DNA from 2 places in the Idiomarina sp. 28-8 genome. Region 2 is predicted to be linked to the other one. Evidence: riboswitches for the same ligand, from Rfam matches in the RefSeq annotation. Region 2 holds a riboswitch; the other holds the start of a gene.
What was found. Region 2 has a riboswitch for thiamine pyrophosphate ahead of RJ32_RS12505 (TonB-dependent receptor). Riboswitches for the same ligand answer to the same signal wherever they lie in the genome.
Positions count from the first base shown of each region.

Region 1: another riboswitch for thiamine pyrophosphate. It lies ahead of thiC (phosphomethylpyrimidine synthase ThiC); the one in region 2 lies ahead of RJ32_RS12505 (TonB-dependent receptor).

Region 1 is NZ_DF266790.1:459,205-462,373, reverse strand. Features, by position in the region: gene RJ32_RS07020 (multicopper oxidase domain-containing protein) at 1-367, shown strand, start outside; gene RJ32_RS07015 (formylglycine-generating enzyme family protein) at 378-1,130, shown strand; gene RJ32_RS07010 (SCO family protein) at 1,123-1,767, shown strand; TPP riboswitch at 1,808-1,926, shown strand; gene thiC (phosphomethylpyrimidine synthase ThiC) at 2,010-3,169, shown strand, end outside.
Region 2 is NZ_DF266793.1:88,773-91,941, reverse strand. Features, by position in the region: gene ubiD (4-hydroxy-3-polyprenylbenzoate decarboxylase) at 1-508, shown strand, start outside; gene fre (NAD(P)H-flavin reductase) at 509-1,210, shown strand; TPP riboswitch at 1,261-1,359, shown strand; gene RJ32_RS12505 (TonB-dependent receptor) at 1,409-3,169, shown strand, end outside.

The sequences.
Region 1 (3,169 bases), on a different contig from region 2:
CCACGGTGCAGCTTTAGACCGCCAGCCAAGTCATGTGACCTTTAACGGACATGTTGCAGCACTTAGCGACAACCCTTTACGAGCGAACGAAGGTGACCGTGTGCGCTTACATGTTTTAAACGCAGGTCCTTCAGGCACTTCCAGCTTCCACGTAATTGGTGCGATTTTCGACCGCGTCTGGTACGAAGGTGATCCGCGTAACGAATGGTATGGCATGCAAACCGTGCTGCTGGGTGCCAGTAACAGCGCAACCATTGAATTTATTGTTCCGGAAGAAGGCATCTATAAGTTGGTCGATCACGAATTTGCTGATGCAGAGCGTGGCGCAGCTGGTGCATTAATTGCCGGTCCGCGTAAAGAGAAATAAGGGGAAACTTATGGTTAAGTGGCTTGGAGTTGCAGGTGTTTTATTGTCACCCTTAGTGCTCGCTGATCCAGTTCTGATCAATGGTGGTACTTTCGAACCTCCGGTCTTACTGGACAAAGAGCGCCTCAGTATAGAAATGGAAAGTTTCATGCTGGACGCAACCCCTGTCACTAACCAAGAGTTTCTGGAATTTGTCATTGAACAACCTCAGTGGCAGCGAGACAACATCGCTGCCCTATTCCATGATGGAAATTACCTGAAGCATTGGGATGATAATACTGAATTTGCTAAAGGCAAAGACAACGAACCAGTCACTTATGTGTCTTGGTTTGCCGCACGCGAATACTGCTCCGCACAAGGTGGCCGTTTGCCTGGTCTTAACGAGTGGGAGTATGCGTCGGTCAAATATCGGCAACAGCAGAACATCAGCGACGATGATTATGCCCGTAACCTGTTTGCCTGGTACAGCCAGCCACACAGTGCGAAACAACAAACCGTCGACCCAAATGCTGAGCAATTGATGCACATGCACGACCGTGTCAACGAATGGGTAGACGACTATCAATTATTATTAACCAACGGCGATGACGTCGATTTGCTCTCCGGCTCATGTGGCGACGGAGCGCGCTTTATGTCGAGTTTTAGTAACGCCAATTACGCCACATTTTTCCGTTATCAGTCACGCAGTGATTACGCCCCGCAAAGTGCGACCAGCACTATGGGTTTTCGTTGCGCATACGACCTGGAGAACGACCATGAATAAATTGCTAAAATTGACCGCCCTGGCCTCTTTGATCTTTGCTGTCCAGTCTTTTGCGCAGGATCACTCGCATCACAATATGCACAAGAATCAGACAGCTAACGACCACAGCAATCATACGGCAATGAACGCAGCAGAGGTCTCTCACTCCGAGTCGGTATACCAGGTGGATGCTACCTGGAAAACACATAAGAATAGCGAACTAAAACTTTCAGAACTTGAAGGTCATCCCGTTATCCTTTCCATGATTTATGGCAGTTGCACTACCGCCTGCCCGGTATTGGTCCATGATATAAAACGCTTATACAGCAAGCTGGACGAAGACATTAAACAGCAAGTTAAGCTCGTTATGGTGAGTTTTGACACCGATCGCGATACACCCGAGGCACTCGCTGACTATGTTAAGCAGTATCAGCTTAACAACGACAACTGGCTGTTTCTGAACGGTTCCGAGCAGGATATCAGAACCTTAGCTACAGTACTTGGCGTGAGGTATCGACAGCGCCCGGACGGTGATTTTGATCACAGCAATTTGATTACTATTCTCGATAAACAAGGGCTTATTGTTGAACGCATAGAAGGCTTAAGCCAGCCAATGGAGAAACCAGCTAAAGTTGTCGCTAAACTGGTTAACGATTAACAGCGGTTGCATTCGCTCTAAGATTTTGTTCCACTAAAAAGGAATCTTGTCGGAGTGCCGGTAGCTTTCTTAATGAAGCTACCGGCTGAGACCGCAATTGCGGGATCCGTTGAACCTGATCAGGCTAATACCTGCGAAGGGAACAAGAGAACATCAGCATGACACAACCGTCGTTTCTGCGCTGGTGTTCCTTTCAACACTCCTGACAAGCATCTCTAACATCGACAAAATGAGAGAATGCTATGTCAACTGCACCATCGAATAACCGTTTAAACCGCCAACAGGCTGAATCCTTTTTATCATCGCTATCCGGGCATTATTACCCTAATTCCAGCCGTGAATTTCTGTCTGGCAACAACGATATCCAGGTACCCTTTCGCCGCATTCATTTAAGCGAAACTTTGCACCAGCCCACGCCGGGCGTAAAGTTGCCACCGAACGAACCAGTGGATGTCTATGATACCTCCAGCGTCTACGGTGACCCGAAAGCTAAAATTGACGTGAAAGCAGGTTTGAAAAAGGTTCGTGAAAACTGGATTCAGGATCGCCATAGCGAGAACCAGCAATATAATCACGGCATTACGCAGTTAGCTTACGCAAGACGCGGCGTGATCACCCCTGAGATGGAGTTTATTGCACTGCGTGAGAATATGGGTCGGGAGCACCTGGATAACCCCATAACGCCAGAATTTGTACGCGATGAAGTCGCCAGTGGGCGCGCAATTATCCCCGTTAATACCCACCATCCCGAATCTGAACCGATGATTATTGGCCGCAACTTTTTAGTAAAAGTGAACGCCAACATTGGTAATTCTTCGGTCAGTTCGTCCATTGAAGAAGAAGTTGAAAAGCTGGTATGGGCGACTCGCTGGGGCGCTGATACCGTAATGGACTTATCTACCGGCCGTAATATTCACCAAACCCGGGAATGGATCTTACGCAACAGTCCAGTGCCTATTGGTACTGTGCCTATTTATCAGGCTTTAGAACGGGTCAATGGCGTTGCTGAGGATCTGAGCTGGCCAGTATTTAAAGACGTACTGCTGGAACAGGCTGAGCAAGGTGTGGACTACTTCACGATTCACGCGGGCGTGCTGCACGACTTCATTAAACTGACTGCAAAACGAGTTACCGGCATTGTCTCCCGTGGCGGTTCAATAATGGCGAAATGGTGCATGGCGCACCAGCAAGAAAGCTTTCTTTACCAACACTTCCGCGATATCTGCAAAATTTGTGCGAAATATGATGTGTCGCTGTCTTTAGGTGACGGCCTGCGCCCCGGCTCCATTGCCGACGCCAACGATGAAGCTCAGTTCGCAGAACTTCGGGTACTAGGCGAGCTGACTCAAATTGCCTGGGAGTACGATGTACAGGTGATGATAGAAGGCCCCGGCCATGTGCC
Region 2 (3,169 bases):
ACCGGACGAACCTGCGGTGCTGGGCGTTGCTTTAAATGAAGTTTTTATTCCGTTGCTGCAAAAACAATTCCCAGAAATTGTCGATTTTTATTTGCCACCGGAAGGCTGTTCGTACCGTTTGGCCGTAGTCACTATGAAGAAGCAGTACCCGGGTCACGCGAAGCGTGTGATGATGGGTGTCTGGTCTTTCTTGCGTCAGTTTATGTACACCAAGTTCGTGATTGTGTGTGACGACGACGTAAATGCGCGTGACTGGAAAGATGTTATCTGGGCTATGACAACCCGGATGGATCCGGCACGTGATACGACCCTGGTCGAAAATACGCCAATAGATTACCTTGATTTTGCTTCACCGGTTTCCGGACTGGGCTCAAAGATGGGAATGGACGCCACCAATAAATGGCCGGGTGAAACCGACCGTGAGTGGGGCGAACCAATCGTCATGAGCGATGAGGTAAAACAGCGTGTTGACGAGCTGTGGGACGAACTGAATATTATGGAGTCGTGAATGAGTCAACAAATGACCTGTAAAGCTAAAATTTCGCGCCAGTTGGCGGATGCCGTGTGGGAAGTGCGTTTACAATTGCCGCAGCCGTTAGAGTTTAAAGCAGGCCAGTACCTTATGGTGGTGATGGGCGAACGCGATAAGCGGCCTTTCAGTATTGCGTCGTGCCCGTCCAATAAAAGTGAGTGGTTACTTCATGTTGGCGCTACGCCGGACAACAGCTATGCCATGGAAGTGTTGGATAAAGTGCGTGACGATGGGGAACTAGAAATTGATGCGCCGGACGGTATTGCGTTTTACCGTCAGGAAAACACTAAGCCGGCAGTGTTAATTGCTGGTGGCACCGGTTTCTCGTATACCTATTCTATTTTGCAGCAACATTTACGTGTGTCGCCAGAGCGGCCTCTGACACTTTACTGGGGTGCAAAAAGCTTAAGCGACCTGTATTTGCATGACGAACTGGAACGCTTAGCAAGCCAGTACGAGCACTTTGATTATCACCCGGTGGTCGAAGACGCGGATAACAACTGGGCTTATTCTATTGGTTTAGTGCACCACGCGGTTATGGCCCGTGAGCAAAGTCTGCCTGAGTGTGAAATTTACATGGCTGGCCGTTTTGAAATGATACGCGTTATTCGCGACGACTTTGTCGCTAAAGACGTACCGTTAGAAAACCTTTACGGCGACGCTCTGTCCTTTATTTAATTGCACTGAAAGTAAATTTGTTTAACTAACAAGCTGCGTTATACTGACGCCGCTTTACCAAGGGGTGCCGGCAACGGCTGAGATGCATTAGCGAACCCTTAAAACCTGATCCGGTTAATACTGGCGTAGGGATGGTAGAAAACCCGTCTAATACAGCCTTACCGGATCGTTTCTGACTTTGTTTTGAGGAAATGATCCATGAAAATAATCAATTCATACTTAGCAGCCAGCATTGCCGCTGCGTTATCCAGTGTTCCCGCTTTTGCCTTTGCAGCAGAGGACACACAAGATACAAAAGACATTGAAATTATTGAAGTGAGTGGTGACTTTCACCGCCGCACCTTAAATGAAACCACCAGCAGCGTTTCTATTATTGATAAAGATGCGATGCAACAGCGTCACTCACAGCATTTACAAGACACTCTGAACAGTTTGGCCAACGTGAATTTCTCGGGTGGTACTTCCACGGCTCGGTTTATTCAAATTCGTGGTATTGGCGAGCGCTCTCAGTTTGTTGATCCTGTAACGCCCTCGGTCGGTTTGATAATTGATGGTATTGATTACAGCGGATTAGGCAGTGCCGCATCGCTTTTCGATATTGATCACGTGGAAGTGTTTCGCGGTCCGCAAAGCGGACGTTTTGGCGTGAACGCTATGGCCGGTTTATTGTTGCTGGACAGCACCGCACCGAGCAGCGACTTTAACGGCCAGTTTCAGCTATCAGCAGGCAACTATTCCGAAGCCATGGGCGGCCTTGCTATGGGCGGAAACCTAGGGCTGTTAGGTAACGCCCGCTTCTCGGTCAGCCAGTTTCAGCAAGACGGTTACATTGAAAACACTTACCTTGAGCGTGATGACACGGAGCAGCGCGACGAACTCACTGCGCGCTTCAAGTTGGATACCGAGCTCAGTAAAGACTGGCTGCTGCAAACGGTTCTGCATTATAACGATGTCGACAATGGCTACGATGCGTTTAGTCTCGACAACACCCGCGAAACTTTGTCCGATGAACCGGGTTTTGACCGCTTAGAAAGTCAGGCATTGCGCTTGCAGCTCAGTTACCTGGGTTTTGACAACAGCCGTCTGGAAATGTCTGTTAACTACCTGGATGCAGACACCGGCTACGCTTACGACGAAGACTGGACCTATGAAGGTATCGCTCCGGGCTGGGAATACTCAGCTTTTGACGCGTACTTCCGCGACCGTGACGACAAAACCGCCGAAGTTCGCTGGGTATCCGACGAGCCCGAAAGCCTGTTTGGTATTGATAGCGAATGGGTTTTAGGTTTGTACTATTACGACAAATCGGTTCAGCTGACACGTGACTATTTTAACTGGGACTTAGGCCAGCCAAGCATTTTCAACAGCGACTATGATAGCAATCACGTTGCTATTTATGGTGAGCTAACTCAGCATTGGAGTGACCGGGTTAGTACTATAACTGGCTTGCGGGTAGAACGTTACGACAATGACTACCTCGACAGTCGCGGTATTACCGCTGAACCTGAAGACACCATGGTGGGTGGTAATTTCAGTGTCCGCTATCAGGCGTCTGACGACAGTTACCTGTACGCGACTCTGGCGCGCGGATACAAAGCCGGTGGCGTTAATGGTGAAGCTTTAGGAAAAGCTGAAGATCAGGGTCTGGAAGAATTAGAAAACTACTTGTTAGACAGCTCAACCTTTGCTCCGGAAACGCTCTGGAGTACCGAGTTTGGCGTAAAAGGCAGCAGTGCCGATGGGCGTTTAACCTCAAGAGTCAGCGCATTTTACCATTGGCGTGACGATGTGCAGCTCAAGGGCTGGGTAAACCGAGACCAGTCATTTGTGGGTTACATTGAGAACGCCGCTGAAGGCACAGGTTACGGTCTGGAAGCGGAAATTCGCAATCAGTTTACGGATTGGTTGGCGGTTTTCGCTTCGGCCAGCTGGTTAAAAACCGAAATTGAAGGTTTTGTT